DNA from 3 places in the Sporosarcina sp. SG10008 genome. Region 1 is predicted to be linked to each of the others. Evidence: riboswitches for the same ligand, from Rfam matches in the RefSeq annotation. Region 1 holds a riboswitch; each other region holds the start of a gene.
What was found. A riboswitch is a leader RNA that binds a small molecule or an ion and turns the genes downstream of it on or off. The one in region 1 is predicted to bind preQ1.
Positions count from the first base shown of each region.

Region 2: it holds a riboswitch for preQ1, as region 1 does, so the genes downstream of both, queF (preQ(1) synthase) here and queC (7-cyano-7-deazaguanine synthase QueC) in region 1, are expected to answer to the same signal.
Region 3: it holds a riboswitch for preQ1, as region 1 does, so the genes downstream of both, ACGLYD_RS17780 (QueT transporter family protein) here and queC (7-cyano-7-deazaguanine synthase QueC) in region 1, are expected to answer to the same signal.

Region 1 covers NZ_CP172607.1:1,361,463-1,363,730, forward strand. Annotated here, with positions in the region: gene queE (7-carboxy-7-deazaguanine synthase QueE) at 1-360, opposite strand, end outside; gene queD (6-carboxytetrahydropterin synthase QueD) at 357-782, opposite strand; gene queC (7-cyano-7-deazaguanine synthase QueC) at 779-1,444, opposite strand; PreQ1 riboswitch class I at 1,453-1,496, opposite strand; gene ACGLYD_RS06600 (2,3-butanediol dehydrogenase) at 1,673-2,268, shown strand, end outside.
Region 2 covers NZ_CP172607.1:1,002,068-1,004,335, forward strand. Annotated here, with positions in the region: gene recQ (DNA helicase RecQ) at 1-518, shown strand, start outside; gene queF (preQ(1) synthase) at 565-1,062, opposite strand; PreQ1 riboswitch class I at 1,149-1,192, opposite strand; gene ACGLYD_RS04930 (MFS transporter) at 1,219-2,268, opposite strand, start outside.
Region 3 covers NZ_CP172607.1:3,795,184-3,797,451, forward strand. Annotated here, with positions in the region: gene ACGLYD_RS17770 (nitroreductase family protein) at 1-306, opposite strand, end outside; gene ACGLYD_RS17775 (winged helix-turn-helix transcriptional regulator) at 441-776, shown strand; PreQ1 riboswitch class I at 1,037-1,083, shown strand; gene ACGLYD_RS17780 (QueT transporter family protein) at 1,091-1,573, shown strand; gene ACGLYD_RS17785 (excisionase family DNA-binding protein) at 1,643-1,873, shown strand; gene ACGLYD_RS17790 (BCCT family transporter) at 2,060-2,268, shown strand, end outside.

The DNA.
Region 1 (2,268 bases):
GATGTCATCAATTTTCAATAACCAATCCTGCCAAAAAGAAGCTTGCGTTTCAACTGCGACCTTCCAACCTTGTTCGTGGCACAAATCGACAAGTTCCCCAATTCCTTTATGAAGGGCAGGGTTCCCACCTGAAATTGTGACATGTGAAAATGACTGTCCGCCTATTGCTTTAAGTTCATCTATGATTTCTGCCGGCTGTTTCGAAGTGCTTTTTCCCGAACCGTCCCAAGTAAAACTGGAATCGCACCAAGAACAAGAATAATCACATCCAGCTGTTCGAACAAACATCGTCTTTAACCCCATGACCATTCCTTCGCCTTGAATAGTCGGACCGAATACTTCCATAACAGGAATCTTCATAGGACTACCTCCTGTTCAGGACGATAGATGACATAGCTAGTCGGCGTTTCTCGGACTATGACTTGAAGGCAGACAGGCTTGTTGTTTCTAGTTAGAAGAACTTCCTGGATTGATTTGCAAACCTGTTCTGCCAATTTCTCGGTCGTCGGGAAATTGTTCTTAAATTCAGGATGATCATTCAACACAGAATGATCGTATTTATCATGAATGAGGTTTTTGAGTTCCTTGAAATCAATCAGGAAACCGATTGAATCCAGTTCATTTCCTCCAATTGTTATGTTTAAGTAATACGTATGACCGTGCATTACTTGGCATTTTCCAGCATCTTCGCTTGGAATGAAATGTGCCGCAGAAAAATGCATGTCTTTGTTTAATTCAAAACGATATGAATGCTGAACTTGCGGATAAAATTGCTGCATCATTCAGAGACACCTACAGACTTTTTAGATAAATAGGTAGCGAGACCGTCATTCCGTAACACACAGGCAGGACATTTCCCGCAGCCTGTACTCGGAACTCCGTTGTAGCAAGTAAGTGTCTTGTTCTGCACAAAGTCGAACGCACCAAGTTCGTCAGACAAAGCCCAAACTTCGGACTTATCGAGCCACATCAAAGGCGTATGGATGACAAACCGCCCGTCCATAGCTAAATTCAGTGTCACATTCAACGATTTTATAAAATTGTCACGGCAATCAGGATAACCGCTAAAATCCGTTTCACTGACACCCGTAATTAAGTGCCGAGCACCTATCGCATCTGCATAGACCGCGGCAAATGACAGGAATAAATGATTCCTGCCTGGAACGAAAGTCGACGGCAATTCACCTACTACTTCATTCACTTCGATATCATCTCGCGTCAAGGCATTTGCTGACAGTTGGTTGATCAAATTCATATCCAGTACTTTAAACGATACTCCAAGCTCATCTGCAATTTTTCTAGCACACTCGATTTCCTCAGAATGGCGCTGACCATAGTCAAACGTCACCGTAGCAACTTCACGGAAATTTTTCAATGCCCAAAACAGGCATGTCGTACTATCTTGGCCGCCGCTAAAGACGACAACCGCTTTTTCATTTTTCACTATAAAACATCTCCTTAGTTTTTTAGAGAGGGAGTTTTCGAACCTCTTTTTTTGAACAACGTTAATGATAACATAAATAGGTGATGGAAGGGATTAGAAGAGGGGTTTGGAAACAGTTGCGCACACAATTCTTATAATACAATCCGCGTATTATAAGTCTATCGTTTAATGAATTGTTTAATTAGGTGTATGATAACTATGCAAACAACTTAAGGAGATGAATTATCAATGAGAGCAGCAGTATGGTATAAAGCCAATGATATTCGTGTTGAAGAGCGTGAAGTGAAAGAAGTTCTTGCAAATGATGTAAAAGTACGAGTGGCATGGACTGGTATTTGCGGCAGTGACTTGCATGAATACCATGAAGGCCCAGTATTAATTCCAGGAAATGGTCCGGATCCATTGACAAACCAGGAAGCGCCACTAACGTTAGGGCATGAGTTTTCAGGTATTGTTGAGGAAGTTGGTTCTGATGTGACACGCTTTAAAGCAGGAGATCGTGTCGTTATCAATCCGTTGATTACATATGGCACTAAATCGTCTGAGTATGATATATATGATGGCTTCACGTTTGTTGGACTAGGTTCTGACGGTGGATTTGCAGACTTTGCAGTCGTATCTGAGAAAAACGTTTATGCACTTCCGAAAGGTTTATCTCTTGAAGAAGGCGCACTTGTAGAACCGATGGCAGTTACTGTACAGGCCGTGAAAGAAGGCGGATTGCAAGCTGGTCAAACGGTTGCTGTATTTGGTGCTGGCCCGATTGGATTATTGACAATCATTGCTGCAAAAGCACAGGGTGCTAACAAAATTGTTGTATTTGA
Region 2 (2,268 bases), 360 kb from region 1:
TGGGACAACGGTTTGGCAAGGCGATGATTGCACAAGTATTAACAGGATCTCGGAACAAGAAGGTGATTGAATTCGGTTTCGATAAATTAACGACATACGGTTTAATGAAAGGGCGTAGCGCAAAAGATATATCTGATTTCATCGAGTTCATCATTTCAGAAAGTTATCTTGGCGTGGAGAATGGGCAGTTTCCAACCATTTACGTCAGTGAACAAGGGAAAGATGTGCTGACAGGTAAAGTGACAGTCAATCGAAAAGTGACTGTTATTACAATGCAAGTTGCGAATGATGATCCACTATTCGACCAGCTTCGTGCACTACGTATGAAACTGGCTCAAGAAGCGGGTGTACCGCCGTTCGTCGTCTTTTCAGATAAAACGTTGCGTGATATGGCGGCAAGAATGCCTGTTACAAATGATGATTTCCTCGAAGTAAATGGTGTTGGTCTTGCGAAATTGGAAAGATACGGGGAAGCTTTCATGGAAGAAATCAAGACTTTTCAAATGCAAAACGCATAAAAACCATCCGGACAATGAACAGTCCGGATGGTTTTTTGTTATCAAATTATCTATTATCAACTTTTTCCGGATACATATCGTGATTCATCATCCGGTGTTCCGCCATTTGTACATATTTTGTTTCGGGTTTGCCATAGTTGCAATAAGGATCGATTGACAAGCCGCCACGCGGCGTAAATTTCCCCCATACTTCGATATAACGCGGTTCAATTAGTTTGATTATGTCATTCATAATAATATTGACGCAGTCTTCATGAAAGTCGCCATGATTTCGGAAACTGAATAGATATAATTTGAGTGCTTTACTCTCCACAAGTTTTTTATCCGGCACAAAACTGATATACATCGTCGCGAAATCGGGTTGCCCTGTCATCGGACAAAGTGATGTAAACTCCGGACAGTTGAATTTAACAAAGTAATCGCGATCCACATGCATATTGTCGACAGCCTCTAAAACATCGGGGTTGTACTCGTACACGTATTTCGTGTTTTGATTGCCGAGCAAAGTTAAGTCGGTCAATGTTGCTTCATCTCTTCCAGCCAATTAAAAAAACCTCCCGTATATTTTGTCAGGGAGGTCCATAGGCGCCGGGAAAACGGCCATATCGAATGCACATGGCGTAAATTCCGTCATCCATAGTTTTTTATAGAGGGTCGCTATGAACCTCTCCCGAACAGGGTATTCATTTCGTATCTGACATTATAGGACGTGCGATGATTTGTCAATAGATCCTTTTTTCTTCAAGCCAATCAAGGCATATAAAGCGACAGCGAGGAGGATGAATCCTGTCAGCATGAAAGCGCCTCGGTACTCCAAGTCCAAGAATCCAATCAAGCTTGAACCTGCAACGACACCAATCGAGAAGAACGCGTAAAAGTAACCATATGCTTTCCCGCGAAATTCAGGAGATGAAGAATCGATTAGCAGCGAGTTGATGGATGGGAAGAGGAAAGCGAATCCAGCCCCATAAATACACATTGCAATATATAAGTAATTCAATTCCTCAACTTGACTCAGGAACAGCATACTTAATCCCATAAGTGTTATTCCGAATGCAAGTGTCACAACTGGCCGTACACGGTCAAAAACTCGATTGATTGGCAATAAGAAGATGAGAATAGCGACGACGCCAAATGTGCTTAGTAACAACCCCGTTGTTTTGGTATCAAATCCAAGTGATTCAACTTTTAGCGGCAACACAAGGGCAAGTACACCTTGTGAGAACATTAAGAAGAATGCTCCCGCGAATGCTCTGACCATCCCCGGATGTTGGAAAAGATATCTGACACGGAAACTGTCAGCTCCTTTTGAAGGCTGTTTTCGTACATATGTAAACGATCGGAGAACAAAGAATGCAAGTATTGCCAGTAGCATCATGATGCCGCCGTTGACCGCCATAATGAAAGGTGTACTTGTTTTAGCTGCCACAATACCACCATAAGCTGGACCGATAATCGCTGCCAATCCAACGAATGCACCTGAAATTGCAACACTTTTACCTCGTTTAGATTCTTCTGCACGATTTGCCAGGAAAGTGAACGCAGCTGGTACAATTAGCCCTTCCATAAAACCATGGACAAAGCGGACACCGAGCAATGACATTGGTCCATCAACAAACGCGTAGAGGAAGAGAGAGAGTGCCGAAGCAAATAGTCCAAGTACGAGTATGAAAAAAGGTCCTCTTTTGTCAGTCATGAAACCGGAAATGACATTCCCGATAGTATTTGAAAATGAATACATACCAACTGC
Region 3 (2,268 bases), 2.3 Mb from region 1:
ATTTTGTGTATAGATTTGCTCCACTTTTTTATACGCATCGATATTACCTAAGACAGCGATAACGGCAGATGAATCCCCCACCTGGACTTGATTGTTCGCGATTACTTGCAGTTCTTTCTTCACCTCGGGGTCCTGGATAACTATAAAACTCCAAGATTGCAGGTTGCTAGATGAAGGAGCTATTGTTGCCAGCTTCAGCATTTCTGCAATTTCCTCTTTTGCGATTGTAGCGTTCGGATCGAACACCCTTACCGATTTTCTTTCCTTCATTACACTATATAAATGTGAGTTCAATGTTGTAGTCATTGTATTGCCTCCCTTTCTAAAACTTACTAATAGTAAGTACCCGTATTCAACTTACCATTAGTAAGTTTGTTATGTCAACCCTAACGATACATGTTAAGATAGATGAAAGATAAAGCAGAATGGAGGTTCGACTAGTGAATCAACCGAAAAATTGTGGGAATTCATCACATGTCTGCAACAACTTTCACGATACAATTGAATTTATTGGTAAGAGATGGATGGGGGTAATTATTTATACACTGATGTCCGGACCCAAGCGCTTTCATGAAATCACTGAGGGTATTCCAGGGATATCAGATCGACTTTTAACAGAACGGCTGAATGAATTAATCAAAGAAGGCCTCGTTACAAAAAAACAACTTGAGCCTTCTTCTACTATAGTTGGATATGAGCTAACGGATAGCGGGATGGAATTAAAAGAAGTTATTACTGCCATACGGAACTGGATGAAAAAGCGAACAAACCTTTAGATCCTAAAGGTTAGAAAATTCATTAAACTCCCAAAGAAGAGCTATTTCCCCTAGAGGTTGATAGCTCTTTTCCCTCGCCTTGATTAACCACATTCATCTTTCCTACACTTTGCTCGATCATTTATACCGAGCTGTTTCATGGCCCCAACAAGACTTCGAACATCGATATTTATCCTATCCAAATTCTTACTTCTTCATTTTTCACATGTATTGACATGTACGAATCAAAAACACTATGATACACTGGATTGCAGGCTTTTTAACACGTGGTTCGTCAACCATCCCACGCTAAAAAAACTAGGAGGAAATGAATAATGAAAATAAAAACAATGGCCATTAGCGGGATTATCGCCGCTTTATATGTAGCTGTATCCCTATTAATAGCACCATTAGCATACTCAGCTATCCAATTTAGAATCCCTGAGATGTTCAACCATCTCGTCGTGTTCAATAAGAAGCTCATATTTGGAATTGTGCTTGGCGTATTTGTGACAAACTTATTTTCCCCACTTGGCATGTATGACTTATTTTTCGGGGTAAGCCAATCAATCCTAGCTCTTTCAATCACGATTTTTTCTGCTAAATTCATATCCGGAATATTCAAGCGAATGGTCTTCAACACGCTTGTCTTCACCTTTACAATGTTCATCATTGCTTTCGAGTTGAACCTAGCATTAGAACTTCCTTTCCTACTTACATGGTTAACAGTCGCAATTGGTGAATTCGTCGTTATGGCTATCGGGATTCCGATTATGATGATTTTAAATAAACGTTTGAAATTCGAAAAACTTATTTAACATAACCCATCCCCTCCATTTCACTGTTAGCGATTGAAATAGAGGGGATTTTTTAAGGAGATGGATCCTATGTACATAACAATCCAAGAAACCGCTGAACATCTAGGTATGCCTGTCGAACAAGTAGAAAAGTACGTGCGGGAAGGTCGCATCCGTTCCGTCCATGATGGTGAAAAATTCCTTATTAACAAAGATCAGTTTGGACTCTATTTAGAACAGCTCGAAATGTTAAAACACCAAATCGATGAATGGCGGAACGAACCTATTCCACCCGATCGTGACATTAAAGATGAAGATTGAAAAACCGGTTGAAAATCTACGGATTTTCAGCCGGTTTTGTTTTATTTAAGATAGGGTATCGTTCCGTTAAAGGTATGGAAATCGCTATAAGAGAAAATACTAAATACATCGATTGGTTGCTTTCAATATGCTTTGCTAGTATAGTAAGAAGCTGTTTCCAAATTACCAGCTCCACGAGGGGGAATTATGAAGAAAATTTCAAATGTCTTTTACATCACAATTGGTCTGATTATTTTGACCGTCGGATATGGCGCGTTTGCACCTGAAAGTTTTGAGGCTGTTACAACGAATGTCCGAAACTTTGTTGCGTCGTCTTTCGGTTGGTACTATATGCTGCTCATGTCATTTATGTTAGCGCTCAGTTTCTTTTTCATCGTCAGTCCATACGGAAAAAT